3 regions of the Bradyrhizobium sp. LVM 105 genome follow, and region 2 is predicted to be linked to each of the others. Evidence: predicted binding sites of a transcription regulator. Region 2 holds the regulator's gene; each other region holds the start of a gene.
The links. The regulator LexA, encoded in region 2, represses DNA repair genes until DNA is damaged. The targets are predictions, from matches to a motif close to TGTTCNNNNTGTGTTCNG.
Positions count from the first base shown of each region.

Region 1: a site for LexA is predicted at 6,224-6,241, ahead of D6B98_RS31710 (helicase-related protein). Genes of this name have one in related genera too.
Region 3: a site for LexA is predicted at 8,240-8,257, ahead of D6B98_RS09445 (DUF3072 domain-containing protein). Genes of this name have one in related genera too.

Region 1 covers NZ_QZMV01000016.1:512-10,210, reverse strand. The annotation lists gene D6B98_RS31730 (adenylate/guanylate cyclase domain-containing protein) at 1-509, shown strand, start outside; gene D6B98_RS31725 (CarD family transcriptional regulator) at 602-1,432, opposite strand; gene fdxA (ferredoxin FdxA) at 1,776-2,114, opposite strand; partial or broken gene D6B98_RS31715 (RNA-binding S4 domain-containing protein) at 2,247-2,510, opposite strand; gene D6B98_RS31710 (helicase-related protein) at 2,521-5,943, opposite strand; gene D6B98_RS31705 (DUF3108 domain-containing protein) at 6,650-7,513, opposite strand; gene rpmB (50S ribosomal protein L28) at 8,011-8,322, shown strand; gene D6B98_RS31695 (ATP-binding protein) at 8,555-9,699, shown strand, end outside.
Region 2 covers NZ_QZMV01000004.1:147,241-156,939, forward strand. The annotation lists partial or broken gene D6B98_RS13105 (ComEC/Rec2 family competence protein) at 1-1,066, shown strand, start outside; gene D6B98_RS39810 (hypothetical protein) at 1,074-1,508, opposite strand; gene lexA (transcriptional repressor LexA) at 2,025-2,726, opposite strand; gene D6B98_RS13120 (molybdopterin molybdotransferase MoeA) at 2,902-4,113, opposite strand; gene D6B98_RS13125 (hypothetical protein) at 4,327-4,533, opposite strand; gene D6B98_RS13130 (HAD family hydrolase) at 4,701-5,324, opposite strand; gene D6B98_RS13135 (alpha-hydroxy acid oxidase) at 5,364-6,497, opposite strand; gene D6B98_RS13140 (S41 family peptidase) at 6,818-8,155, shown strand; gene D6B98_RS41695 (hypothetical protein) at 8,281-8,781, opposite strand; gene D6B98_RS39815 (hypothetical protein) at 8,865-9,113, opposite strand; gene D6B98_RS13150 (OpgC domain-containing protein) at 9,010-9,699, shown strand, end outside.
Region 3 covers NZ_QZMV01000002.1:897,234-906,932, reverse strand. The annotation lists gene rpe (ribulose-phosphate 3-epimerase) at 1-577, shown strand, start outside; gene D6B98_RS09480 (FIST signal transduction protein) at 844-1,917, shown strand; gene D6B98_RS09475 (putative bifunctional diguanylate cyclase/phosphodiesterase) at 1,914-3,791, shown strand; gene D6B98_RS09470 (hypothetical protein) at 4,072-4,284, shown strand; gene D6B98_RS09465 (universal stress protein) at 4,300-5,136, opposite strand; gene D6B98_RS09460 (Do family serine endopeptidase) at 5,343-6,890, shown strand; gene D6B98_RS09455 (hypothetical protein) at 7,163-7,525, shown strand; gene D6B98_RS09450 (DUF6496 domain-containing protein) at 7,538-7,828, opposite strand; gene D6B98_RS09445 (DUF3072 domain-containing protein) at 8,009-8,203, opposite strand; gene D6B98_RS09440 (hypothetical protein) at 8,319-8,540, shown strand; partial or broken gene D6B98_RS40810 (hypothetical protein) at 8,559-8,767, shown strand; gene D6B98_RS09430 (hypothetical protein) at 8,876-9,133, opposite strand; gene D6B98_RS09425 (hypothetical protein) at 9,276-9,497, shown strand; gene D6B98_RS09420 (HWE histidine kinase domain-containing protein) at 9,498-9,699, opposite strand, start outside.

The DNA of each region.
Region 1 (9,699 bases), on a different contig from region 2:
TTGTGCGGACGTTGCGGGAATTCCACGGATTGATGGAGCAGGAGGTCTTCCGCCATAGCGGCACGCTCGACAAATATCTCGGGGACGGATTGATGGCGACGTTCGGCACACCCTTCGCGGGCGAGCACGACGCCAGCAACGCGCTGCGATGTGCGCAGGCAATGATCGCGGCGGCGGACGGTTGGAACGATCGGCGGGCAGCGTCAGGCGAGCCACCTCTTCATGTGAGCTTTGGCTTGCATTACGGGCCGGTGGTGCTCGGCGACATCGGACAGACCTGTCTGGAATTCGCGGTGATCGGCGCGACCGTCAACGTGGCAAGCCGTCTCGAAGCCTTGACCCGCACCTTCGATTGCGCGCTGGTGGCAAGTGACGACCTCGTCAGCCAGGCGAAGGCCGAGCTTGGCGACGCAGCCGCAACGCTTCAGTCATTGGAAGCGCGAGAGCCGCGGGCGGTCCGCGGTATTCAGCAGCCGATCTCGATTTGGACCCAGCCGCGCGGCGCGTAGAGCCGAACTCCCCCGCTGCGTCAGGACGCCAAGCAAAAAAAACCCGGCCGAACGGCCGGGCTTTTGATCGCTTGCGCTCGATACGAAGCGGCTTACGCGGCCTCGTCGGCGACGGTGGTGTCGTCGCCATCGGTATCGTCGGTATCGCCCTCGGCATCGGCTTCGCCCTCGGCGGCTTCCGCCTTGGCGTTGCGGCGCGGGCTCTTGGCGAGCTGGGCCTCGATCTCCTTGACCGCTTCGGTCTCGGTCGAGTGCTGCACCACGGCGATCTCGCGGGACAGACGGTCGAGCGCCGCTTCATAGAGCTGGCGTTCGGAGTAGGACTGCTCCGGCTGCGATTCCGAGCGATAGAGGTCGCGCACGACTTCCGCGATCGCGACGATGTCACCCGAATTGATCTTCGCTTCGTATTCCTGGGCGCGGCGCGACCACATGGTGCGCTTGACGCGGGCGCGGCCCTTGAGCGTCTCCAGCGCCTTCTTCACCAGCGCCGGCTCGGACAGCTTGCGCATGCCGACATTGGCGACCTTGGCGGTCGGCACGCGCAGCGTCATCTTGTCCTTGATAAAGTTGATGACGAACAGCTCGAGCTTCGCACCGGCGATCTCCTGCTCCTCGATGGCCAGGATCTGGCCGACGCCGTGAGCGGGATAGACGACGAATTCATTGGCCTTGAAGCCCTGGCGCTGGGTCACGACCTTCTTTTCCTCGACCTTCGGCGCAGCAGCGGGCTTGGCGGCCGGCTTGGCAGCGACGGGAGCCTTGGCAGGCGCAGCAGCAACGGGAGCCTTCGGCGCGGCGGGCTTGGCAGCGGGGGCCTTGACGGCAGCAGGCTTGGCAGTCCCAGGCTTTGCAGTCACAGACTTGGCAGCAGGCTTGGCAGCGGTCGCTTTCGCGGCCGGTTTGGCAGTCTTGTTAGGCATTGCGCTTCTTTTGTTCTTCGAGGACTTTGCAGCCGGCGCCTTCGTCGCGGTCCGACCCTTGGATGCGCTACGGCTGGCCGCGGCGACTTTTTTGGCCTCCTTATGGGAAGCCCTCGCTGAAGTACTCTTTTTACGCGTTTTCTGTGACACAGCCTGCGCGCGGAAACTGCCACGCCCCTGTTCGACATTGGTTTCACGGGAACCCAGAGGGGCCAAGGGGGCTGACGGGGTTCGGCTTAATGTGCCCAATATAGCACATTTCCCGCAAAAATCAATGATTTAGGGGTCTTCAGGGCTGGTTTTCGGCGTCGGCGCCGCTATTAGGGTTAAGTTTGAGCCCGATTTAGTCGCCGGAGCCGGGGTTCGGGGAAAAATATTTCTCGAACTTGCCTTCCATGCCGTCGAATTCCTTGGCGTCGCCAGGTGATTCCTTCTTCTGGGTGATGTTCGGCCAGCTCTTGGCGTAGTCGGCGTTGACCTGGAGCCACTTTTCCAGGCCCGGTTCCGTATCCGGCTTGATGGCGTCGGCGGGGCATTCCGGCTCGCACACGCCGCAATCGATGCATTCGTCCGGGTGGATGACCAGCATGTTGTCACCCTCGTAGAAGCAGTCGACCGGGCAGACCTCGACGCAGTCGGTGTACTTGCACTTGATGCAGTTTTCAGTGACGACGTAAGTCATCCAACGCTCCGAAAAGCTCTTTTAGAAGTCGCGGCTTGCCTAGCGCGGATGGCCCGGCGCCGCAAGGTCGGGAAGGCCCGATCATGACGGCTTTGCGTGTTTGATCGACCAAGAAATGAATAAGACGCGCAATTAATTGCGCATCCCGAGCTCCTCGTAGAGCACCCGTGCCGAGGCCGCATCGCCGCGGCGTTCGCTAAAGCTTGTCACTCTCAACACGCGCACCGTGCGGTCGAGCGCGATGGTGAGCACGTCGCCGACCTTGACCGCATGCCCCGGCGAGGTCTCGCGGGTGCCGTTGATGCGGACATGCCCGCTGACGACGAGTTCGGCCGCGGAGCTGCGCGCCTTCACCACCCGCGCGTGCCACAGCCATTTGTCGAGGCGCTGCCGCTCGGTCGTGGGATCACTCCTTGCGGCCGGACAGCTGTTCTTTCAGCGCAGCGAGCTTGGCGAACGGCGAGTTCGGATCAACGGGCCGATCGCGCTCGCGCGGATTCGCGCTCGAGGCATAGGGGCGCAGCGACGGACCGCCCTGGCGGTCGCGGCCCTTGTCGCGGTCGCGGCCACGGTTGTCGCGGCCCTTGTCGCGATCGCCGCCGAACTTGCCCTTGTTTCGATCGCGATCCTTGTTGTCGCGATCCTTGCCCTCGAAGCGGCGGCTCTTGTCGTCGCGCCCCTCGGGACGCGGCGCGCCTTCGCCGCCGCCTTCGCGCGGCTTGCGGAAGTCTCTGCCGCCGTCCCTGCGATGGCCGCCGTGACGATGGCCCGGCTTCGCGCCTTCGGCGGCTTCGCCGGGCGCGGCGCTCGCTGCGCCGGCCTCGGCACCGGCCTGCGGACGCGGCTGATGGTGACGCTGGTGCCGATGGCGCTCGTGGCGCGGCTTGCGGTCCTCGTGACGGCCGCCGGGACGCCAGACTTCGACCAGCTCGGGCTCGGCGGACGTGGCCGCGGCCTCAGGCGCGGCAGCGTCGGGCGATGCGGCGGCTTCCGTTGCGGCGGCTTCGGCGGCAGCAGCCTCGAGGCCGGCGGCCTCCGGGGACGCGGCGGGCTCTTCCGCCGGCGGCGCAATGCCGGGGGCGTCTTCGGGCGTGACGGGCGCCTCGGCGGAGGCTTCCGGCGCCGGCTCGGCGTCGTGGGCCTGCTCGTCCTGCGGCTCGATGCCGGGAGCATCTTCGACGGTGACGGCTTCAGCGGCCGCTTCGGTGGATGCGGCCGGCGCCTCGGGCAGGCCGGCAACGGCCTCCGAGGCGGTCTCGGTCGAGCTCTCGGCGCTGCCTTCGACCGGCGGCGTCTCTGCCGCGACCGTTTCGGTCACGACCTGCTCTGCCACGACGGGCTTCGGCGGCAGCGGCGGACGCTTCTCCATGCGATAGCCGAGCGCGCGCAGCACCGAGGCAAAATCTTCGCCGGCGGATCCGGTGAGCGAGGTCATCGCCTGCGTGACGACGAAGCTGCGGCCGTCGAAGGCGCCGGCCGGCTTCTCGCCGGACGCGTTCTCGCGCCAGGCCAGCGCCGGGCGGATCAGATCGGCCAGACGCTCCAAAATGTCGACGCGCACGGCGCGCTCGCCGGCCTGCTTGTAGCCGAGCACACGATAGGCATCGCGCGGCAGCGCCTTGTCGACCGGGAACGAGGTGCGCCCCGAGGAGGCCAGATGCTGCGCGCCCGACAGCGAGGACAGATCGACATTGTCCTGCTTCAGCGCCCAGAGCAGCGCCGCGAGCGCGCGCGCGGCGGGCTTGAGCAGGCCGGGGAAATAGATGTGATAGGCGCCGAAACGGACGCCGTACTTGCGCAGCACCGCGCGCGAGGACTGGTCGAGGTCCTTCAGCTCGCTCGCGATTCTGGGACGCTCGAGCACGCCGAGGGCCTCGACGAGCTGAAAGGCGATGCCGCGGGCGATGCCGGTGACGTCCTCGGCCTTGGAGAGGTCGAACATCGGCCCGAGCAGCTTCTCGATATGGGTCTTGAGCCAGAGCTCGAGCCGCGCCTGCACCTTGTCGCGGGGGGCGCCGGTCAGGCGCTCGTCGGAGATGATGCGGATGCGCGGATGCAGCGCGTCCTCTGCGGCAGACAGCCGCGCCACGGCATCGCCGGTCCAGCGGATGATGCCTTCCGAGGTCAGCACGAACTGGTCGTCCGGCGCGTTGCCGAGCCGTTCGGCGCGCGTGTTGATCTCGCCGGCGAGCACCGCTTGCGCTGCAGCCTGCAAGGCTTTCGCATCGGAGCCTGCTTCCGCCGCATCCGGTGCAAAGGTGAAGCCGTCGAGGCGGCCGATGACATGGCCTTCGACGATGACTTCGCCGGTCTTGCCGATTTCAGTATTCAAGCTCGTGTTCTCCCGCAGGCGGCGCATCAATACACTGGTCCGGCGATCAACGAAACGCTCAGTCAAGCGTTCATGGAGCGCATCCGATAATTTATTTTCGACTTCCCGCGTGATTCCCTGCCAGCGATCGGGGTCTTTCAGCCAATCCGGGCGGTTGGCGACGAAGGTCCAGGTGCGAATCTGCGCGATCCGGGCCGACAGCGTGTCGATATCGCCGTCGATGCGGTCGGCCTGGGTGACCTGGGCTTCATACCAGGCGTCGGGAATGCAGCCCTTCCGCATCAGGAAGCCGTAAAGCGTCGTCACCAGCTCGGCATGGGCGGCCGGCGACAGTTTCCGGTAGTCGGGGACCTGGCAGGCCTCCCACAGCCGTTCCACCGCGATCTTGCCATGCGCGATATCGCGCACCTCGACGTCGCGGGCGGCATGGTCGAGCACGCGCATGTCCTCGGCGATCGGCGCGCGCGTCAGCGCCTCATGGCCGGGGGCGAGATTGAGCGACACCTGCAGCGCGCCGAGCGAGGAGAAATCCAGCTTCGAATTGCGCCATTGCAGCATCTTCACGGCATCGAAGGTGTGGTTCTGCAGCGCGTTGACGAGCTCGGGCTCGAACGGCGCGCAGCGCCCCGTGGTGCCGAACGTGCCGTTGCGGGTGGCGCGGCCGGCGCGGCCGGCGATCTGCGCGAATTCGGACGGCGTCAGGCGGCGGAACTGATAGCCGTCGAACTTGCGGTCGGAGGCAAAGGCGACGTGGTCGACGTCGAGATTGAGGCCCATGCCGACCGCGTCGGTGGCGACGAGGTAATCGACGTCGCCGTTCTGGAACATCTCGACCTGCGCGTTGCGCGTGCGCGGCGAGAGCGAGCCTAGAACAACAGCAGCGCCGCCATGCTGACGGCGGATCAGCTCGGCGATGGCGTAGACTTCATCGGCCGAGAACGCGACGATGGCGGTGCGGCGCGGCTGGCGCGTGATCTTGCGGTCGCCGGCGAATTCGAGCTGCGACAGCCTGGGACGCGTGATCATGGAGACGCCGGGCAACAACCGCTCGATGATCGGGCGCATGGTGGCAGCGCCCAGCAGCAGCGTCTCGTCACGGCCGCGGCGGTTGAGGATGCGATCGGTGAAGACGTGGCCGCGCTCGAGATCGGAGGCGATCTGCACCTCGTCGACGGCGAGGAAGGAGAGATCGAGGTCGCGCGGCATCGCCTCGACCGTCGAGACCCAATAGCGCGGGTTCTTCGGCTTGATCTTCTCCTCGCCGGTGACGAGCGCGACCGCCTCAACGCCGACCCTTGCGGCGATCTTGTTGTAGACCTCGCGCGCGAGCAGGCGCAGCGGCAGGCCGATCATGCCCGAGGGATGCGCGAGCATCCGCTCGATGGCGAGATGGGTCTTGCCGGTGTTGGTCGGCCCGAGCACCGCGGTGACGCCAGCGCCAGGCACGCGATCAGACGCTGCGCGCTCGGAAGCGAAGGGGGAGGAGGAAAAAGCCATGTCTGAGGGATTAGGTAGTGGCGATTTGGGCGAATGTCAGTGCCGGATTGGGGCGGGGGCGGGATTGGTCCTTGCTCCTCATCCTGAGGAGCGCGTCAGCGCGTCTCGAAGGATGAAGGCCCCGCTGCTGCCGCCGGGCAAGCCAAGCCCCTCGCCCTTCGAGACGGCCGCTGGGGCGGCCTCCTCAGGGTGAGGGGCACACCGAAGGCGTGGACACACCCTCCCCAAACCTCCCGCAACTGTCTCACTTTGCGACGCTTTTCCTGTCGGTCTTAAGCTTCGGAACGACTCTAGAACGAATCGCGGCCGAATCGCTGACTCCAGATTGAGTCCCGTTCCGTTCACGCAACATGTCGCGGGAGTCTTGTCGGCGACGACTAGATGGAGTTTTCGGCCGCCGTACAAGTGACGTTTCGAGGGCGGAAAGCCTTAAGTTGGGGACGGCGCGGAGTCGAATCAGAATCGGGGAGGAGTCAAATGGATTCCCCCCACGCATGCCTCCCCCACTCATTTTCGCGAAAACAACCCCATGCACAGTAGGGATGTGATTGAAATCATGAGGTTTTATTTCAGCAAAATGCTCCCGTCATTCCGGGGCGCGACGCAGTCGCGAACCCGGAATCCATCGGACCGCAGAGACGGTGGCGCGATGGATTCCGGGCTCGCGCCAAGAGGCGCGCCCCGGAATGACGGCGGTGGGTAGCCGCTACTGCGTCTTCGCCACTCTCGGCGGCTGGGGGGTGGTGATGAAGCTCGTCGCCTCCAGCATGGCCGGCCCGAGCGGCGTCGGCACTTTCAGCCAGAACGGCACCAGGATGCGGGTGCCCGCCACCGGGGCGAAGGCGATCTCGATGTTGCGCTGGGCGGCGAGGTATTTGATCACGGGGCGGTCGGGGATGTAGCCCGCGACGGGCACGAAATACAGCGAGCAGACCACGACCGGGCCGCGATAGCCCTTTTCCGCCTTCACGGTCTCCATGCGCTTGAAATCGAGCTTGAGGTCGTAGCGCATGCGGCCGTCGAACACCGGGGCCGAGTTGTGGCAGGCCTCCGGCGTAACAGGATCGCCATTGCCGGGCACGCGCAGCAGCGAGGCCGTCATCGGGTCCCAGACGCCGCGGCGATGGGCGTCGGTGACGACGATGCGGTCGGGGTCGACCGGCGGCTCCGGTGAAATCGCAAAATCCTTCACATTGCCCTTGTCGAGCGTGATGCGGATCTCTTCGGTCTTCTTCTGCGTGGTGGTGGAGGCCTGGTAGCCGGTCGCAACCAGCGCGCCGTTGACGACGCGGCCCTGCGAGGCGCCGGTGCCGGAGCCGCCGGTGAACGACTTCAGCAGGCCCGTGGTGCCGCCGGCGGCAGCCGCCGAAAACACGTCGTCCTGGATATCGATGTTCCAGCCGCCCTTGCCGACCGGAATGCCCGACAGCGAGGCCTCATATTGCGCCTCGAGCTTGCCCTGCGCCGCCGCGGGCACCGCGCCCCACACCACGCCCAAGCCGCAAAACGCCGCCAGCCAGCCGGCCAGGCGCGGCCGCAGGGAGCGCGATATGGGCGCAGAAAAGGGCATTATGAGCACGAAACAATCCAATCGGGCCGCGATGCGCTGTTACTTAAGCCAAAAACCGCGGCAAACAATGTGTCCGGGCCTATCAAACCGGGAACTCCACCGGACTCTTCAAGCGCGAATACGCCCTTTATATGATGGTAAGGCGCGACAAACATTGCCGTTTTGGTGATCGGGCGGCCGCCGCGGGCTCCGAAACCTCTCCCGCTTGCGGGAGAGGTCGCGCGAAGCGCGGGTGAGGGCTTTCTCCTCTGGGGGACAACACCCGTGATGACGTTTGGCCCCCCAGAGGAAAGAGCCCTCTCCCCAACCCTCCCCCGCTTGCGGGGGAGGGAGCGCACTGCCCGGGCGGCTCCAAAAGACCGCCCAAAACCTTGACTGCCCGCCCCTTCCCCCCTATACGTCCGCCCGCTCCCTGCAAGGACGAAAGAATTTGCCCCCGTGGCGCCCTCAATTGGCGGCCGCATTCGTTGGGGGTTCGAACTATAAGGATTTCTACCATGTCTCGCCGCTGCGAACTGACGGCCAAGGGCCCCCTCGTCGGCCACAAGGTCAGCCACTCCAACATCAAGACCAAGCGCCGCTTCCTGCCGAACCTCGTCAACGTGACGTTCATCTCGGAAGCCCTGGAGCGCAACGTGCGCCTGCGCGTCTCCACCAACGCGGTGAAGAGCGTCGACCACAATGGCGGCCTCGACGCCTTCCTGCTCAAGGCCAACGCCGACGCCCTGTCGCCGCGTGCCCTCGAGCTGAAGCGCGCCATCCAGAAGAAGGTCGGCCCGACCGCCGCGCCGGCGAAGAAGGCCAGCTAAGAGTTTTACCGTCAGGGCGGGGGCTAAGTTGCGTCGCGTGGCGTAGGCTTAGCCGAGTAGAGTTTGAGTAGCGGCCGGATCGGAAGATCCGGCCGTTTTTGTTTTGGGGGATTGGCGCAACCCAAAGAGCTCACATTAATTTCTACTGCAAATAGAACTGAATCGGTATCGCCCTACGCAGCTTGCGTTTGCGACTCGGATAACTTGCGGTTGCAAGGTTTCGGAGTCAGGCATGACCAATTCACCGACGAATTCTCGCCCCTTACATCTGCAGACCGTGGAAAGCCTCTTCGCCGAATTGATCGGCGGCTCTGGTGTCCTAGTCGGTGAAAACGAGAGTGAGTTCCGGCTCAACAATCTGGACAGCCGCTCTCTTCTCAATTGGTACCGCTTGAACCAAACAAAATGGGCGGGAAACGTCATGGCGGCGGACGTGGAAGCCATGGTATCGGCCATGACGACCTCGCCCCCCCAACTGCCGATCCCGGCGGTAAATGCGCAACAGGCACGCAGACGGCTAGCTATTGTAAAGATCGTAGCCCACCGCTTCGCCGGTGTTCATGCATATGGGACTGCTGACGAGCCCCCACCCGACCTCGTTTTTAAGCCCCGGGCGCCGATTACCCTGTTCGAAGGATGGAACGGCGCGGGCAAAACCTCGCTTCTAAATACTATCATCTGGTGTTTGACGGGACAGGTCCTGCGCCCCCAACGCCAACCAGAGGCTGGGCAACTGGAGTTTAGCGGCTCATTTAGCAGATCATCGGAGAACGGGGACGAGGAAGTTACGCTGCATGCCCTCACTCCAGTTACTCCTCTTCCCGATCCCGCAACCTACGTGCCACCAATCAACCAACCCGTACCTGTAGACAGTTGGGTTGAGATCACTTTCAGGGATCAGGATGGGAATGAATTGCCTGTGCGGCGAACGCAGATGCGCACGTCCAAAGGCAAAATATCTGAGGTAACTTCTGGCATCGATGCGCTCAACGTTGATCCGATTTCCTTAAGAATCGGGACAATAATGCCCGCCATGCTTCAATTTCTGAGAATTGGCGCCACGTCTGATCTTGGGCTCGCCGCAGCGCGGCTGACAGGCCTTTCTGAAGTCTCCAGCCTTGCGAAGCACGCTGCTAAGGCGCGCGAGCGCCTCTCAAGTGAACTACAAAAGAAGCGCGAGCAGGAGATTGACGAAGACGACAGGCAGTTCGTTGAGGCGAAAAGCGATCTTCAAAAGCAAATTGACGCGTATCCCGCAATGAAGCCGTTGGATGACTTGCCCGGTCCATCTAACGATCGCGCTTTGGAGATGAAACTCTCAAGCCTCGAAACTCATTTCAACACGCTAAAGGCAAACGCGCTCACCGCGGCTCAATC
Region 2 (9,699 bases):
CCAGATGTCGTTTGCGGCAACGCTCGGGCTGGTGGCGCTGGTTCAGATCGGCATGCCGAACCTGCTTGCTTCGCCCGATCATTCGGCGACGGCACGCGTCGCGCTGTGGGGCGGCCGCGAGATTGCGATGCTGTTCCTGGCCTCGCTGATCGCGGGGCTTGCGACCACGCCCTACGCCGCCTTCCACTTCCATCGCGTCACGCTCTATGGCGTGCTCGCCAATCTCGGTGCGATGCCGGTGGTCTCGGCGCTGGTGATGCCGGCGGGGCTGTTGGGATTGCTGGCCGCGCCCTTCGGGCTCGATGGCGTGTTCTGGTGGCTGATGGGACTGGGCATCGACTGGATGGTCGCGGTCTCACGCTGGGTGGCGGCACTGCCGGGCGCGGTCGGCCGCATCCCGGCGTTCGGCATCGCGCCGCTGATCGCAGCGAGCCTCGGCATCATCTTGATGGGATTGTTGCGCACGCCCTTGCGCTGGTGCGGTGCCGTGGTGCTGCTGGCTTCCATCGCCTTTGGCCTGTCGGTACGGCAGCCTGATGTCCTGATTGCCGGCGACGGCGCGAGCGTCGCGGTGCGGGGCGGGGACGGGCGTCTGCACCTGATCAGGGCGGGCAAGGACAGTTTCCTGCTGAAGGAGTGGCTGGCGGCCGACGCCGATCCGCGCAATGCCGGCAGCAGTGCGCTGGCCGAGGGCGTGTCGTGCGACGAGGCCGGTTGCGTGACTCCGCTCGCCGATGGACGCCTGGTCGCGCTGGCCTTGCGCATCGACGCGCTGGCGGACGATTGCAGCCGCGCCGCGCTGGTGGTGACGTCACGGCCCGCGCCGCCCGATTGCGCGGCTATGGTGGTGGATCGGCAGCGGCTCGCTCGTCAGGGCGCGCTGGCGCTGACACGGCATGGCGATGGATTTGCGGTTCAGGCGGTGAAGGCGAGGGGTGCAAGCCGCCCCTGGTCGCCGGCGGCAGCCGGCGAGGGAGATTCTGACATGACCCTCATGCCACGGTCGGCAGCTCCACGCGTTCGCGACGCAACGCCGTCGGAGGCCGATCTTCAGGCCGAGGACTGAGCTTCTATCAGCCGATCGGCAGGCGCCTGACCGGCGACCGACTGTCGGCGATGATCTGCGGCTTCTGCTCGCGCTCGCCGACCGGCTGCGTCACCGGCAGCTGCAGCACGGTTGCGCGCTGGCCTTCGACCAGCTGAGTCACCAGCACGTACTTGCCGTCCGGAAATTCGATCGCGTCGTGATGGCGATCGGGAACGTGCGGATCGATCTTGCCGAACTTGCCGACGCGGGAGTTGACGGTGCGCGTCCAGATCCAGCGGTTGTCGTAACGGACGTTGTCGGCGAAGGCGAGCTCCGTCCCCGGCAGCAGGCAGACCGCAACGGAGAGATCGGCTTCGGAGGCGAAGCCGCGTGTCGAGGTGCCGCGGAAGGTTGTCGTGACGATCGTCTCGCCGACTTCAGCGGGGCGCGTCGCGATAGCATGCAGGCTATAGTCACACATCGGGTGCTCCTCATGCGAAGATAGCGACCCGCACCTCTCCTTGGAGGCGCAGGCCTCGAAGTAGAAGTATGCAACGCTCTGCTCGGTTATAGGCGAATCTGCGGCTGCGATTCGCGAGGCGCGATCACATTAACTTTCCCGAAGTCGATAGGAACAAAGCCGGGTCCCGTGCATTTGGCCGGCGCGCGTCTACGACTGCCAAGTGTCGCCAGCTCGATTGCGATACCTCCACGCTTGTATTGCGGGCGTTGCGGACTTGCCCGTTCACTGCCGTGTTGTTGCGGAGATTGTGATGCGATTACGCGGCAACGGCGGCGTGCGTGCCGATGCCGCGATCAGCGTCGCGACGGCTGCACCAAACGATCTGGCGCTCGGCTGTCCTCTCGAACGCGAACGGCCGTGAAGCGATGTTGCTTCGTGGAGCGGACATTCATCCGCTCCAATCTTTGATCGGCGATGCCGACCGAAGGGCGCACGCAGACGCCAAAATATATCTCGGACCGAGTCCTTCCGGAATCAGTACTTCCGATAAAGCCCGATCAGCTTGCCCTGAATCTTCACCCGGTTCGGCGGCAGGATGCGGACCTCATAAGCGGCATTGGCGGGCTCGAGTGCGATCGAGGCGCCGCGGCGGCGGAAGCGCTTGAGCGTGGCCTCCTCGTCGTCGATCAACGCCACCACGATGTCGCCGGTATCCGCGCTCTCGTTGCGCTGGATCAGCGCCATGTCGCCGTCGAGGATACCGGCTTCGACCATGGAATCGCCGCGCACCTCGAGTGCGTAGTGCTCGCCCGCGCCGAGCATGTCGGGCGGCACGCTGATGGTGTGGCTGCGGGTCTGCAACGCCTCGATCGGCGTGCCGGCCGCGATACGGCCCATCACGGGGACTGCAACCGGCCGCTCGCCCTCGTCCATGGACGGGCTGGAGGTCGCGCGGATCTTGCCGAGATTGCCCTCGATGACGCTCGGCGTGAAGCCGCGCCGGGCGCCGGCGGCAGCCTGCAGCTCCGGCAGCTTGATCACTTCGATGGCGCGTGCGCGGTTAGGCAGGCGGCGGATGAAGCCACGCTCCTCGAGCGCGGTGATGAGGCGGTGGATGCCCGACTTCGAGCGCAGGTCGAGCGCATCCTTCATCTCGTCGAAGGAGGGCGGCACGCCGCTTTCCTTCAAACGTTCGCTGATGAACCTCAGAAGCTCGTATTGTTTGCGCGTTAACATCTCGACCAAAGTCCCCCGGTTGATGTCGTTCGATTCCGAGACGATGAGTTCAGCGATAAGCCGCTACATGCTCGAAACAAATCATGAACGGACACTATATGTTCGATACATGTTCCGCAACTGCTTAATTTACCGTGAACGGCGGCAAACTCGCGGAATGCGTGTGGCCGTGGACTCAGACGGGGAGCCGCAGCACCTCGCAGGGGCCACCGGCCTCGGCGTTCGCCGCGAACGGTGCGCGCACGAGAAGTACCTGTGCCGCAGCAAGATTTGCAAGCAGAGAGGAATCCTGATGGCTGACGGGAATGGCGACTTGCGTACCATCGTCGCGCAGCTCCAGGCGCGCGCGCAGATAATCCTCGCGCTGGTCGTTGGCACCGAGGTCGCGACCCAGCACGGCGCGCTCGCGGCGATGATGAATCACTGAACGGCCCGACAGGGCACGAATCAGCGGCACCATGAACAGGAACGCGCACACATAGGACGACACGGGATTGCCGGGCAGGCCGATTACGCGCATCGCGCCGAGCCGTCCGTGCATCATCGGCTTGCCGGGGCGTATCGCGATCTTCCAGAACGCCATCGAGATGCCTTCGCCCAGCAGCGCCTGCTGGACCAGGTCATGGTCGCCGACCGACGCGCCGCCGGTCGTGACCAGGATGTCAGCCCCGCTCTCGCGGGCGCGGCGGATCCCGGCGGAGGTGGCCTCCAGCGTGTCGGCGGCCACCCCGAGGTCGATGGTCTCGGCGCCCTCGCTGCGGGCGAGCGCGTGCAGGGCGTAGCCGTTGGAATAGACGATCTGGCCGTGCCCGGGGGCGGTGCCCGGCCTCACCAGTTCGTCGCCGGTGGCAAGGATCGCAACCTTGGGACGGCGGCAGACGGCGAGGTGCGGGTGATTCATCGCCGCCGCGAGCGCGAGATCGCGCTCCGTCAGGCGGGTTCCCTTGCGCAGGAGCACGTCACCCTCGCGGAAATCGACGCCGGCCGGGCGGATGTGCCGTCCGGTGATCGCGGCTTCCTTGATGGTGACGCTGTTGCCATCTGTGACGGTGTCCTCCTGGATCACGACCGCGTCCGCACCATCAGGGACGACGCCGCCGGTGAAGATCCGCACCGCTTCCCCCGCGCCGACCGTTCGGGCGAAGGGACGGCCGGCCGCGACCTCGCCGATCACCGTCAGCCGGGAATCGATCGTTGCCGCATCGGCCGCGCGCACCGCGTAGCCGTCCATCGCCGACATCGCTTGCGGCGGCTGCGTGCGCCGTGCCGCGAGGTCATGCGCGAGCACGCGGTGATAGGCTTCGTCGAGCGAAACCATCTGTTCAGGCAGCGGCTCTGCACCTGCCAGCACCGCAGCAAGGGCGTCGGAAACCGGCATCAGGGCCACGGGCGAAACTCCTGCTCGGCACATCGGTCAATGGGCGGCGAGAGTTCTAGCTGACTGCAGGCGCAAGGCAAAGCAGCACGCAGACTGATCTATCCTGCGTGATCTCCGTGGCGGAGGAGCAAGGGCAGGTCCGCCAAGCGCATGATCCGGAATGCGAGACAGACCGGGATGGAAGATGGCCATGGCAAGGCACGAGCGCCACGCCGGAATCGGTCAACTCCCGGTCGGCCCGTCCGGGCTGACGTGCCATGCGACGTCGGGCGGTTTGGGGCCTTGGTCCTTGTCGGGGAGCGGATCGGCCTGCGATTTCAGGTCCGCAGCCTTGCTGATCAGCTTGGCGGAAAGCTCGGAATCCGAGGTGTTTCTTGCGAATTCAAGCAGGAGAGAGGCTTGCTTGGTGAGGTAGGTTTTGCCCAGCACGTCGATCAGTCCGATGTAGAAATCCCAACGGACTGATGAGTCCGAAGAGGGGTATTCCGTTCCGGGAACTCCGTATAAAAATGCACAAAGTGATCAGGTTCCACACTTCCTGCAAATTTAGCGCCGGACGCGGGCCGGCTGCCGACCGCCGGGGCGGCAGCGCAACGTTAGATGCCCAATGCCTTCAAGGCGTTGCCGACGTCGCGGGGCGACGTCACATGTACGGCCGTCAAGCCACGCGCCCGTGCTCCCTCGATATTCTCTTCGAGATCGTCGAAGAACACGATGCGCTCGGCCGGCACACCGATCGCCGCGACGACATGGTCGAAGGCGTCGGCATCCGGTTTGCGCAGGCCGATGCTGGACGACAGGTACAGCTCGCGGAAATGGCCGAGCAGATCGGCATATTCCTTCGAGAAATAGTCGACATGCGGCCGATTGGTGTTGGAGAAGGCGTAGAGCGGCATCTGCTTTGCCGCACGCGGTAACAGCTCGGCGATATCGGGCATCTCGCCGGCGAAGATCGCATTCCAGCCCTCCAGGAACTGGGCGTCCGAAATGCCGATTCCCAGCGAAGCGCGCAAGGAGGCGAAATAATCCGCGTCGCTGATCTTGCCGACCTCGTGCAGCCGGTAGGCCTCGTCGCGCACATAACGCGCGAGGAGGCTTTCGGGCTGGCAGCCGGCATGTCCCGCCCAACAGGCGATCGCCTTGGAGAAGTCGATGTCGAGCACCACGCGCCCGAGATCGAACAGAAGCGCATCCGCGCTGCCGGGAGAGAGCGATGTCATTGCGTCCTTTTCACTTCAATGTCGGCAGGAATCCGTAAGTTAGTACCGATAAGGCTCGTGGTCGAACAGCGGGAACGCGCTGAACACGCTCGGCGCGTTGGTGGCGGCCGCCGGATGCAGGCAGGATTTGTCGATCTCGGCAAACGATGTGGCACCCAACAGGCCGAGGCAGCGCAGCACCTCGTCTTCCAGCAGCTCCAGCATCCGCGCGATGCCGGCTTCGCCGGCGGCGGCCAGCGCCCAGCATTGCAGCCGGCCGATGCCGACGAGATCTGCGCCTGCCGCGATCGCCTTGACGATGTCGGTGCCGCGACAGATGCCGCCGTCGACCATGATCTTGGCGCGGCCCTTCACGGCCTCGACGATCTCGGGCAGCACATGCATGGCACCGCGGCCATGGTCGAGCTGGCGGCCGCCATGATTGGAGACGTAGATCCATTCGACGCCGTGATCGACCGCGATCAGGGCGTCCTCGGCGGTGGCGATGCCCTTCAGGATCAGCGGGATCTTGAACCTGTCCTTGATCATCTTCACGGTCCGCCACTCCAGGCCCTTCTGGAAATCGCCGCCGGTGGCGCGCAGGCGGCTCTCGCGAACGTAGCGCTTGGCGATGTCACGTTCGCGACGGCTGTAATGGGCGGTGTCGACGGTCAGGCAGAAGGCGGCATAGCCGTTCTTCTCGCTTCGGCTGACGACATCCGCGACGAAGGCGTCGTCGCCGCGGACATAGAGCTGGTAGAGCCGGAGCGCATCGGGCGCGGCCTCGGCAGTGCTCTCCAGGCCGGGTTCGGACACCGAGCTCAGCATGTGCGCCGCACCGAAGCTGCCGGCACCGCGCGCGACGCTCGCCGCACCATCCGGATCGAAGATTTCGAGCGCGCCGACGGGTGCGAGCACCACCGGAAGGCGCATCTTGCGGCCGAAATGCTGAACCGAGCCGTCCACCCTGCGGACGTCGCGCAAAACGCGCGGGCGAAAGGCGATTTCGTCCAGGGCCATGCGGTTGCGGCGCATCGTGGTCTCGGTTTCGGCGGCGCCGACGATGTAGTCCCAGGCGTTCTGGTTGAGGTTGGCCCGCGCTTTCCGGATGAATTCGTGGAGGTTCTGGAACGGCTCGTTGCTGGCGCCGAGTTCGACGTTCCGTTCCGGCCGGACGCCGGGTGCTTCGTTCATTGTTATCCTCCCGAGAATTTGAACCCTTATGTCATCGCCTAACCCGTCCAGCCCTGCAAAACTATCTTAAAATTGCATGGCTGCGAGGCGCGGGCCGGCCATGATTCCGCTTGCGGACAGGCCAGTCCTGCAACGTTGCCAAAAGTTTAGGTCCGGGCGAAACGATTTCTACGGCGTACCCGTCGGCATGGCATCCCGGCCTTGAAGAAACCAGAATGGTATTGTGAGAAACGAGCTGGATCGCCAATTGCATGGCGCCTCCCCAGGTCTCGACAGACAAGCCTAAAGCGAACCGCCAAAGCACAAAGGCCAGCCCATCCATGCGGAAATCCCTGCTGTTCCCTCTGGGCACGCTCACCGGAGCGTGTCTCACCCTTCTGGTAGCCAGTCCCCAAGGCGGCGTATGGGCGGCGCGGGCGACAGCGAACGCGAATGATGCCTATTCCCAGCTCAACCTGTTCGGCGAAGTGTTCGAGCGCGTGAAGGCGAGCTATGTCGAGAAGCCCGACAATGCCAAGCTGGTCGAGGGCGCGATCACCGGCATGGTGACCTCGCTCGATCCGCATTCGCGCTACATGAACGCGAAGGCCTGGACCGAGATGCAGGAGACCACCTCCGGCGAGTTCGGCGGCCTCGGCATCGAGGTCACGATGGAAGACGGCCTCGTCAAGGTGGTCTCGCCGATCGACGATACGCCCGCCTCGAAGGCCGGCCTGATGTCAGGTGACCTCATCAGCAAGATCGACGGCGAGGCCGTGCAGGGCATGACGCTCGAGCAGGCCGTCAACAAGATGAAGGGCCCGGTCGACACCAAGACCAAGCTCACCATCCTGCGCAAGGGCGCGGACGCGCCGCTCGACGTCGCGATCACGCGCGAGATCATCCATGTGCGCCCGGTGCGCTTCCGCGTCGAGAGCGGCGACATCGGCTATATCCGCATCACCTCGTTCAACGAGCAGACCACCGACGGCCTGAAGAAGGCGATCGCGTCGATCTCCAAACAGGTTCAGCCGGAGAAGCTCACCGGCTACGTCGTGGACCTGCGCAACAATCCGGGCGGATTGCTCGACCAGGCCGTGTCGGTGTCGAGCGCGTTCCTGCAACGCGGCGAGGTCGTTTCGACCCGTGGCCGCTCTCCCGAAGAGACCCAACGCTTCACCGCCCATGGCGGCGACCTCACCAAGGGCAAGCCGCTGGTGGTGCTGGTCAATGGCGGCTCGGCCTCGGCCTCGGAGATCGTGGCCGGCGCGCTGCATGACCACAAGCGCGCCACGATCATCGGTACGCGCTCGTTCGGAAAGGGCTCGGTGCAGACGATCATTCCGCTCGGGTCCGGCAATGGCGCCCTGGCGCTGACCACGGCGCGCTATTACACGCCGTCGGGCCGCTCGATCCAGGCCCAGGGCATCGCCCCCGACATCGAGATCCTGCAGGACGTGCCGCCCGAGCTGAAGGGCCGCATGGACACCATGGCGGAGTCCCAGATGCGCGGACATCTTTCGGCCGGCGAGGGTGGCGAGCAGACCGGATCGCAGTCTTACGTCCCGCCGGAAGAGAAGGACGACAAGGCTCTGCATGCGGCCTACGACTTCCTGCACGGCGTCACCGCGAACGCGGTTGCGGCGAAGCCCGCCCCGAAAGGTACGGTGCCGAACTAAACTCTACGACTCTTCATCTACGAAATCGCCCGGGAGTGGATGGCCATTCCCGGGCGAATTCTTTTGTGACGCTGTTTCGGTTCGGCGTCATGGCCGCGGCAAGACGCGAGATTGCCGCGCGATGGTCATTGCTGCTTCTTCGGACCCACGTGGTGCGGGACCTCGCTCTTCGGTCCGCCGCCGTAATGGTGGCTGCCGCCGGATCCGCCGGCCGATGCGCCGTCGGTGTCCTTCTTGCCCATGTGGTGCGGAGTCTCGGTCTTCGGTCCGCCCGAATAGTGATGGCCGTTCTTTTCGCCGGTCTTGCTCGTCTGCGCCGTGGCAGGCAGCGCGACGAACGACATGATCGCGGCGGCGACGATCAGCTTGCGGTGACTCATTCTGGTTTCTCCTGTTGATATCGTCGAGTCGGTGTCAATCAAGTCCCGGTGGCTCGATCGAGCTGCAGCCAAACCCGCCGCGTGATTGTGTAGGTTGAGCAAGATCAAATGTCGACGCGCGCATTCGCGTGCGCCGTTGCGTGGATCGTCGCGTTGCTGCAGGCGACGAGAAACGTCGATCTTCTTACAGAAAAAAATTCGGCGCGCAGCGCGAGATTGCGGGCCGCAGGCAAAGTCGTCGGTCATGCCGCGAGCCGGATGAGAGATGTCGTGGCCGATGACTCTTCCGGTCGGTGACGACAGCTGCCGCGATTCATTACGCGATCGAGCTACAAAAAGATTTGGCTGGCGCGGCGAGCGAGTTTGATGTCCGTCAAACCCGCATCAATGACGCAACCTAGCGTGCCGGCGCGAACGAGCGGCGACATGATCACGATCCGAAAGAGGTCGGCCGCGGAGATGGAGAACGAGCCTTTGACTGACGAGACTATCCACGCGCCTGGTCGGCCGTCACGAGCAGCGTTTCTCCTGCGTCGCTTGTTGTGGGAGACGATCACGATCAGATCGGTGCTGGTCAAGACGCGGCGCGATGTACGCCTCGACCTGTTCCGGGGTCTGGCGAACTGGCTGATCTTCCTCGGACACATTCCGGACACGGCGCTCGCCTGGTTCACGACGCGAAACTACGGCTTCAGCGATGGCGCCGATCTGTTCGTGCTGATCTCCGGATACACCGCGACCTTGGTGTTCGGCTCGATGATGATGGAACGCGGCTTCGTGATCGGCGCAACCCGGCTGCTGCGGCGGGTGTGGCAGCTCTATGTCGCTCACCTGCTGCTGTTCCTGGTCTATCTCACGGCCGTGCACTACATCGCGCACAGCTTCGACGATCTTCATCTGATGGATCAGTTCAACGTCGCGCCGTTGATGAACTTTCCCGTCGAGACGCTCTCCCAGGGGCTGATCCTCAAGTTCAAGCCGCTCAATCTCGACGTTCTGCCGCTCTACATCGTGCTGATGGCCGCGTTTCCCGTCGTGCTCTGGTTCATGCTGCGCTGGCGCAACGCGGTGATGATCGGCTCGCTCGGACTCTATCTTGCGGCCCGTCATTGCGAGTGGAATCTGCCGGCCTATCCGGCTGGGGTCTGGTATTTCAATCCGTTC
Region 3 (9,699 bases), on a different contig from region 2:
CAAGGCGATCCGGCCGACGACTAAGAAGATCTTCGACGTGCATCTCATGATCGCGCCTGTCGATCCTTATCTCGAAGCGTTCGCAAAGGCCGGAGCGGACGTCATCACAGTGCACGCCGAAGCCGGCCCGCATCTCGACCGTTCACTGCAGGCGATCCGTGCGCTTGGCAAGAAGGCCGGCGTCAGCCTGTGTCCCGCCACGCCCGAGAGCGCCATCGCCTACGTGCTCGATCGGATCGATCTCGTGCTGGTGATGACGGTCAATCCGGGGTTTGGCGGCCAGTCGTTCCTCGAATCCCAGCTCGAGAAGATCGAGCGGATCAAGGCCATGATCGGCGACCGGCCGATCCGGCTCGAGGTCGACGGCGGTATCACGCGCGACAATGCCGCTGCCGTGGCTGCGGCGGGCGCCGATACGCTGGTAGCGGGTTCTGCAGTGTTTCGCGGCAACAGCGCTGCCGACTATGCCGCAAATATCCAGGCCATCCGCACCGCCGCCGAGACGGGACGGGTTCCAAAGGGTCAAGATAATGCTGTGCAGCCGATGCGCCTCGGCGAAGGCGCGCGCACCCGGTAGATTACGGACCGGCGCAGAAGTCGACGGCTCGGCGCGGGAACTTCCCGGAGTCTTACGGAGAATCTTGGCACGACTCGGCAATACGCTTCACGCCGGGGTAACCAACGGTGTCGAACGACGCGCGCGATTAACGGCGACGCAATGCGCCGTCTCACAATCTGTGGTTCAAGGACTGCAGAGGGCGTGGGATGCAGATTCAATACCTTCACTGGAATGCTGCCCATGGCTGGCGCCGAGCGGACGCCCTGCGCGAGCCTCCCCAGCTCGTGCTCTATTTCGGCAGCCGTGAGCAGCTGCTGGACGGCCAACGTTATCGCGAGCTGCGCGGCCTCTATCCCGATAGCCATATCGTCGGTTGCAGCACCGGCGGACAAATCCACGGCGACGACATCTGCGATGATGAAGTGGTCGCGGTCGCCTTGCGCTTCGCCCACACGCAAGTCCGGCTGGTGCAGGAAGTCGTCGAAACGCGCGTTGCGTCGCGGGCCTGCGGCGCGCGTCTTGCCCGGCAGGTACTAGCGGCGGATCTGGCCGGCCTGTTCGTCCTGTCGGATGGATTGGCGGTGAACGGGGGCGAACTGCTTGCCGGACTCACTGAAGTCCTGGGGCCGGATTTGCCCGTCACCGGCGGGCTCGCCGGCGATGGAATCCGATTTGAACAGACGATCGTCGGAGCCGACGCGGAGCCGTCGCCGAACCGCGTCGCCGCGATTGCATTCTACGGTGCTTGGTTCCGATTTGCGCACGGCTGCGCCGGCGGCTGGGATGTATTCGGGCCCCGCCGCAAGGTCACGAAGGCGCTGGGATCGGTGGTCGGGGAGCTCGACGGCGAGCCGCCGCTGGACCTCTACACCCGCTATCTCGGCGAGGAGGAGGCCGAGGCGATGCCGGGTTCGGGTCTGGCATTCCCCTTGCGCATTCACGACGAGGCTGAGCCGAACCGGCAGATCGTGCGCTCGGTGTTCGCGGTGGACCGCAATGCCCGCACCCTGACGTTCGCCGCCGACATTCCGGAAGGATGCACCGCGCAATTGATGCGCGCCAATTTCGACAGTCTCGCCGCCGGTGCAGGCGAGGCCGGCAGGCAGGCGCGCAGCGCACTCTCGGACGGGGTCGACGGCGACAAGCTGGCGATCCTGGTGAGCTGTACCGGCCGCCGCAGGGTGATGGGGCAGCGCACGCAGGACGAGCTGGATGCCGTTGCCGCCGAACTCGGCGAGGATTTCGTCCGGATCGGATTCTACTCCTACGGCGAGTTCGCCCCGCCGGCGGCGTCCGGCCGCTGCGAACTGCATAACCAGACCATGACGGTCACCGTCATCGGGGAGGCGGCAGCTTGACCACGCATCGGCTGCTCGCAAGACAGATCCGCCAGGCGACGGACGAATCCGGACAGGTCGATCTGACCAGGCTCGGTGAACTCGTCAGCGCGGCCTATGAGGAGAGCGATCGCGATCGCCGCCGCACCGACCGTGCGATCAAGCTGATGATCGAGGAGCTCGAGCAGACGCATAAGCGCGCCGAACAGGATCTGCTGCGGGCGCGCGAATTCCTCGACAGCATCATCGAGAATATCCCGATCGCGGTATTCGCCAAGGATGCGAAGGACTCCCGCTACGTTCTGCTCAACCGCGCCGGCGAAGAATACTACGGAATGCCGCGCGAGGCGATGTTGGGCAAGACTCCGGCGGAGATCTTTCCGGAGAATATCGCCCGCCTCGTCAACGAGCAGGATCGCGGCGTCGTCGAGAGCGGCACGCCGCTGTTCCTGGAGGGGCATCCGCTCGATGTCGGCGGCAAGGGCCGCGATCGTCTCGTCAATTCGCGCAAGCTGCTGATCAGGGACGGTGCCGGTGCGCCGCAATATCTGGTCGGCGTGATCGAGGACGTCACCGAGAGGATCACGAACGAGGCGCGGATCAGCCATCTTGCGCATCATGATGCGTTGACCGATCTGCCGAACCGCAGCGCCTTCAACGCCGCGCTCGGCGAGCGATTGGAGCTGGCCCAGGAGATGGCGACCAGTTTTGCCGTGCTGAGCCTCGATCTCGACCGCTTCAAGGAGGTCAACGACGTGTTCGGCCATCCCGTCGGCGACATGCTGATGCGGGCGGTGGCGGACCGGCTCGCCGCGGAAGCCGACGACGCCTTCGTCGCCCGTATCGGCGGCGACGAGTTCATGATCCTGATGCCCGACCACGTCAGCCGGGAGGACGTTCAGGCGCTCGCCGAACGCCTAATCGAGACGATCGGCAAGGAGCTCGAGGTCGACGATTATCTCCTCCATGTCGGTCTCAGCGTCGGCATTGCGTTTTATCCGGACGACGGCGTCAATGCCGCCACGCTGCTCGCCAACGCCGATTCAGCCCTCTATCGTGCCAAGCGCGAGGGCAGGGGGCGGGTCCGCTTCTTCGAATCCGAGATGGACCAGGAGTTGCGCGACCGCAGGCTGCTGCAGCACGATCTGCGACAGGCGCTGGAGCAGAACCAGTTCGTCGTCTACTTCCAGCCGCAGGCGCGGATCGATGGCGAGGTCATCGGCTTCGAGGCTCTGCTGCGCTGGAATCATCCGACGCGCGGCTTCGTGCCGCCGGACCGTTTCGTTCCGCTTGCCGAGGAGAACGGCCTGATCGTCGAGATCGGCGAATGGGTCTTGCGCGAAGCGTGCCGCGAGGCGGCATCCTGGCCGCGGCCGCTGCAGGTCGCGGTCAATCTGTCGCCGGTCCAGTTTCAGGCCGGCGATCTCGAACGTTCGATTCACCAGATCCTGCTGGAGACGGGGCTGACGCCGACGCGGCTCGAAGTCGAGATCACCGAGGGTGTGCTGATCGGCGATTTCATCGGCGCGCTCCATCTGCTGCGACGGCTGAAGGCGCTCGGCATCCGCATCGCGATGGACGATTTCGGTACCGGCTATTCCTCGCTGTCCTATCTCCAGTCGTTCCCGTTCGACAAGATCAAGATCGATCGCGGTTTCATCTCTAATCTGGAGGCCTCGCTGCAATCGGCCGAGATCGTCCGCGCGGTCCTGAGCCTCGCGCACGCCCTGAATATCCCGGTCATTGCCGAAGGGGTGGAGACGGAAGCGCAGCGTGCCTTCCTGGCGCGCGAGGCCTGCGAGGAGATGCAGGGCTATCTGGTCGGCCGGCCCGACCTGATCGAGCGCTATCTCGACCTGGTCGGAATGACCGTGGAGCGCCGGCACTATGCCTAAAGCGCGATGCGATCAGGATGAATCGTCATCGCGCTTTAGGGTGTTGTTCAGCATGATCTTCTCGGAAAACCGCTGCGCACGTTTCCGGATCGTGCTTTAGTCCTCAGGTCCGGCGACGCGGTTCCGGGCGTCAGCCGGCACCGTTTGGAACTTTGGCCCGGACATATATTTCCTACCAGCGAGGCCAGGCGCGCGGTGGGCGCAGCAAATCTTTTGCATAGCCGCCATCGGCCTGACGCAAATAAGGGCAATAAGCTCTGCAAATGCGAGGGAGGGTCTCATGGAGAACGTACGTCGCTACCGGGCGCTGGCGTCCCTCTGTCGTCAGCAGGCGGCCTACCGGCCGCTTCAGAACTGGGAACTCCTCGGCCAGGCCGAACATTTCGAATATCTCGCCGAGGTCGAGCTCAAGGCGCATTTCGACGCGTGCAACGTGCAACATGACGAGGGCGCCGCAACGCCCCCGACATGGGAGACCCCGGTTGCGGCGTGACGGCGCCTGTTGGTCTCAGTGCGACATCAGCGTCGGGACCGTCATGGCTTCCAGCATGGCGCGGGTGACGCCGCCGAGAACGCGTTCCTGCAGTCGCGAATGGCCGTAGCCGCCCATCACCAGGAGATCGAGCCCCTCGTCGGCCGCCAGCGACAGGATGGTCGGCTGGATGTCGGCGCGCGTCGCCGACAGGGCGACCGTGCGGGTCGACAGTCCGCGCCGGCCGAGATGTCTTGCCAGACTGTTCGCTGAAGCTTCGTCGGAGACCGCGTTCGACTCGTTGATGGTGATGATCACGATCTCATCGGCGCGCGCCAGGAACGGTGCTGCGTCGTGCACGGCGCGGGCGGCGACGCGGCTGCCGTCCCAGCAGATGCCGACCCGCTCCGCCTTGAACGCTCCGTGGAAAGTGTAAGGCAGGAACAGCACCGGGCCGCCCGACTGGAACAGGATCTCGCCCGGCACGTCGTTGTCGAACGAGCCTTGCGCCGGATCGGGCTGAAGCACGACGCTGAGGTCGTGCAGCCGCGCCATCTCGCCGAGCGAGCCGGCTGCGTCCACCGGGATCGCGCCGAGCGGGCGGCAGGCGTAGGAGATGCCGGCGTTCGCCGCTTCGATTTCGAAGACTGAGAGCGCGGCCTCGGCCCGCTCCGCGGCGCGCTCGCGTTCCAGTTCGAACACGGCCGCCACCGCGGCGCCGCCCTCCATCACGTAGGCTGCACTGCTCGCGACATAGCCGACCGCGACCGCGTCGAGATGGGCGTTGAACTGCGCCGCGAGCGAAATCGAGCCATCGATCGCGGGACGCATGGGACGTTCGGTGGGGATGTGGACGAGAATGTCTTTGTACATGGGGCGCCTCCGATGGCCATCATCCGGTGGCCGCAGTCTTTCACTGCCGGGCAGACCCGCGTTGAGCTGCATCAAATGCGAGGGACGACCTTGCCGCAGCCATCGCTTGTTCTTTGCCAAGATTTAATCGGACGGACGGGACGCCGTAAGGTGACGATGTCCATGTTGGACGCAAGGCGACAATTACCCAACATGGACATTAAGACATGAACGATCGCGCCAATTCCGACACCCCGACATCCCGCAAGATATTGAGGCCGCGCCGGCTCGCGCTGCTCGGCACCGTGGCCGCGCTCGGCGTCGCCGTGCTGGCGGCTTCTCCCGGCTCTTCAAAGTTCGGTCCGAGCTCCTTCATCGCGCCGGCCCAGGCCGCCGAATCCGCCGCGACGCCGCCGGGCTTCGGTGACCTAGTCAGCAAGGTCAAGCCCGCCGTCATCTCGGTGCGGGTCCGGATCGACCAGGACAACGACAAGAGCGCCATGCTGCAACAGAACCGGATGGATCAGGACGGCGAGACGCCGTTCGACCAGTTCTCGCGGCAGTTCGGCTTCCGCTTCCCCGGCGGCCCGAATGGCATGCCGCGCCAGCGCCATCAGATGATCACCGGCGAAGGCTCCGGCTTCTTCATCTCCGCCGACGGCTATGCCGTGACCAACAACCACGTCGTCGACCAGGCCGCGTCGGTGCAGGTGACGATGGATGACGGCACGAGCTACACCGCGAGGGTCGTCGGCACCGACCCGAAGACCGATCTCGCGCTGATCAAGGTCGACGGCAAGACGGACTTTCCGTTCGTCAAATTCTCCGACCAGAAGCCGCGCATCGGCGACTGGGTGGTCGCGGTCGGCAATCCCTTCGGTCTCGGCGGCACCGTGACCGCCGGCATCGTCTCGGCCAGCGGCCGCGACATCGGCAACGGTCCCTACGACGACTTCATCCAGATCGACGCGCCCATCAACAAGGGCAATTCCGGGGGCCCGGCCTTCGACATGAGCGGCAACGTGATCGGCGTGAACACCGCGATCTTCTCGCCCTCCGGCGGCTCGGTTGGCATCGGCTTCGACATTCCGGCCTCGACCGCAAAGCTCGTCGTCGCGCAGCTGAAGGACAAGGGCGCGGTGACCCGCGGCTGGCTCGGCGTGCAGGTGCAGCCGGTGACGGCCGACATCGCCGACAGCCTGGGCCTGAAGGAGGCGCGCGGCGCCATCGTCGACAATCCGCAGGACGGCAGCCCCGCGGCGAAGGCCGGCATCGCGGCGGGCGACGTCATCACCGCCGTCAACGGCACCGCGATCAAGGATTCCCGCGAACTCGCCCGTACCATCGCCACCCTGGCCCCGGGCAGCTCGGTGAAGCTCGACGTCTTCCGCAACGGCACGACCAGGACGCTGACGCTCGCCCTCGGCGAGTTGCCGAACGAGCGGCAGGCCAAAGCAAATGGCGGTGCCGACCAGGGCCGAGAGCAGCCGGGCGCCGGCGCGCCACGTCTCGGGCTCGGCCTTGCTCCGGCCGGCGAGGTCCAGGGCGCTGGCCAGAAGGGCGTCGTCGTCACCGAGGTCGATCCGCAAGGACCGGCGGCGCAGCGCGGCATCCAGACCGGCGACGTCATCCTCAATGTCGGCGGCAAGGCCGTTGCCAATGTCGGCGACGTCCGCTCGGAGCTGGCGGAGGCCAAAGCGTCCGGCAAGCGCAGCGTGCTGTTGCAGGTCAGAAGCGCCGAGGCGACGAGGTTCGTCGCGGTGCCACTCGCCTGAGGCGAACATCTATCGGCAGAAACCAAAAAGGCGGCCCTCCGGGCCGCCTTTTCCGTTCACCGACAGAATTGCGACGCCAATCGATAACATTCTCGTTAACGGCAGGGTTGGTGACCCGGTTCATATGAAAAAGCCGTGTTCGCACATAACACTTCGAACTTGGTCAAGGTCCGCCGCGGCAATGACGCCGTGAACGGGTTGCAAGCGTGGAACTCCGAACCTGCCGCCGCTTTGTGGAACTGGCCGGTGGTTCGGATTTGATCGGTGCCGACATGGATCGATTGAAGCTCTCGCTGAGGGGTGCGCTGCTTGCGGCGCCGTTGGTGCTCTGGGGTGGAACCGCGCTCGGTCGTGACGACGGCCGCTACGCGAACTCGCCGCTCAAGCCGTGGTTCGACAGCCTGCGCAGCCACCTCGGTCCGTGCTGCTCGGACGCCGACGGTTTTGCCGTCGCCGATCCCGACTGGGAATCGCACAACGGACGTTATCGCGTGCGTCTCGACGGCGAGTGGATCGAGGTGCCGGACGAAGCCGTAATCACCGAGCCGAACCGCGCCGGCCGCACCATGGTGTGGCCGGTGAAGACCGCTTTCGGGGTCTCGATCCGCTGCTTCATGCCGGGCAGCATGATCTGAGCCGGGTCAGCGTCAACGCTTGCTGGATTTGCGCTTCGACGATTTCTTGGACGATTTCTTGGCCGCCTTCTTGGTCGTCCGCTTCTTGGAGGACTTCTTCTTCGCAGCTTTCTTCGGGACCTTCTTGCCTTTCTTGCGCGCCTTCGACAGCCCGATCGCGATCGCCTGCTTGCGACTCTTCACGCGTCCGCCACGGCCTTTGCGACCGCTCTTGGCGGTGCCCTTCTTGTAGCGGCGCATCTCGCTTTCGACGTCGCTGCCGGAGCTGCGCGAGTAGCGGCGTTTCTTTGCCTTGCGTGCCATGCATGTTCTCCCTTGGCCGGGGAGAACCGTTCGACACAGGCATGGTTCCGAAGCAGCGCACGACGTTCCAGGCGAAAGCCTAGAGCGCGATGAGATGAGGAAGAATCGTCATCGCGCTCTAGGTTATTGTTTGCGCATGATCTTTTCGGAAAACCGCTGCGCACTTTTCCGGATCATGCTTTAGAAGGAGTTCGCCAGCTCGATCTCCGCTTCCAGCACCTGGATGCGCCGCGCGGCCTCGGTGAAGGACAGATCGCGCGCATATTGTGCGGGCTGATAGGCCTCCTCGCTCAACCGTTTCAGCCTCAGCCCCTGCGCCCGGGTCATCTGCGCGGCGAGAAAGATCCTGGCGTCGTATTTACCCTGAACCTGCATCCGTCGTCTCCGTCTTCAAATCGTGGCTTGACTATATGTTCTTATTTTGTTCTAACAAGTCATGGACAACAGAATTAATGAAATTCGACGTAAAATCAGCGCCTTGAGGCTGGAGATGGCCGACGTCGAGGCTTCCGTGCGTGATCGCATCAACGGGGATCGCGATTGCACCGAACAGGCTCTGGCGCAGATGGATCTGCGCCGAAAGATCAACTTGCTGATCGGCGAATGGAAGGCGGCCGGCGGCGGCGATGTCCTGCCCGACGTCCACGACCGGGTGCGCCTTCGTCTCGTGAAGACAGTCGGTATTCCCGGGCGCGCGGCCACGCGCCGCTGAAATCTTTGAGGGGGCGCCGTGGATGAGGGCCCGGACACTTACCGGATCTTGAGGTTACGCGCCGAGATTCTCGAACTGGGCTCTGCCATCCGGCAATTGCAGCGCGCGGGTCTCGACGATGCTACGGCCCAACTTCTGATCGGACGCAAGCGTCCCAGCTCGAGCATCTCGTGAAGACGAATGCTGCGGGCCGCGGGCTCAGCACTGATACACGCCGGCCGCAATGAGCTGGCGTCCCGCCGTGGTCTGATCCGGTGAGTTAAATTGACGCAGGTAGCCGACCGCCACTCAGGCAGGAGTTCCCAGCAAAGTTCGCTCCGCGCCTCAGCGCCGCTTCAAGATTGCTTGTCCTCGGTGAGGATGAACACGACGCCGGTGAGCGTCGCGCCGATCGCGAAGGTCGTCACCAATGTGAGAGCGAAGACGATCGCGGCCTGGCTTCCGCCGTTATTCAGCAGGCTGGCGACGGCGGGATTGCACAGGATCAGCGCGAGACTGAAGGCGAGGCCGAGGGCGGCACCCATCAATGTATGCGTCATCAGCTTGATGAGGCCGGTCGCAGAGATCAGGTCTGACGACTTCTTTGTGCGCATGGGAACTGCATCCCGATTTGGCATGCAAACGCGGGCGACAATTCGCTGGTTCCAGATGAATGAAGGAATTTCATCGCCGGCTTCATCCGACGTTCATGCCGGGTTTGCCAGGATGAGGTCCGGCAACACGGGGAGCATCGATATGGGTAAGGTGGTCTTTCTTTACCGCTCGCTGGCCTATCGCAACGCGGCCGCGGACATTCTTCGCAAGGCCCGCAAGCTGCCGCGCGGGGCGGAGCGAAGCGCGGCGCGCCGCTACGCCAGGGCATTACGCGATCTCGCCCAGACGGAAGCCTGGCTCGAGGGACGGGTTGCGCGCGAACTGCGGACGCCGCGACGCATGACGAGCGCCGCGTCCGGCTAGCTAGCCGGATGCGCGCTGCAATTCGGCCGAGCCGGTGTCCTCGAACTTCTCGGATAGGGGCGTCGCCGCCGGCTTGCGGGTCAACGGCACCTCCAGGCGGCACAACAGGCCCTCGGCTCGCCAATCGAACCGCGCTTGTCCGCCGAGCTGGGACTCCACGCTCGCCAGCAGGCTTCGCGTGCCGAAGCCGCGCGATTTCGGA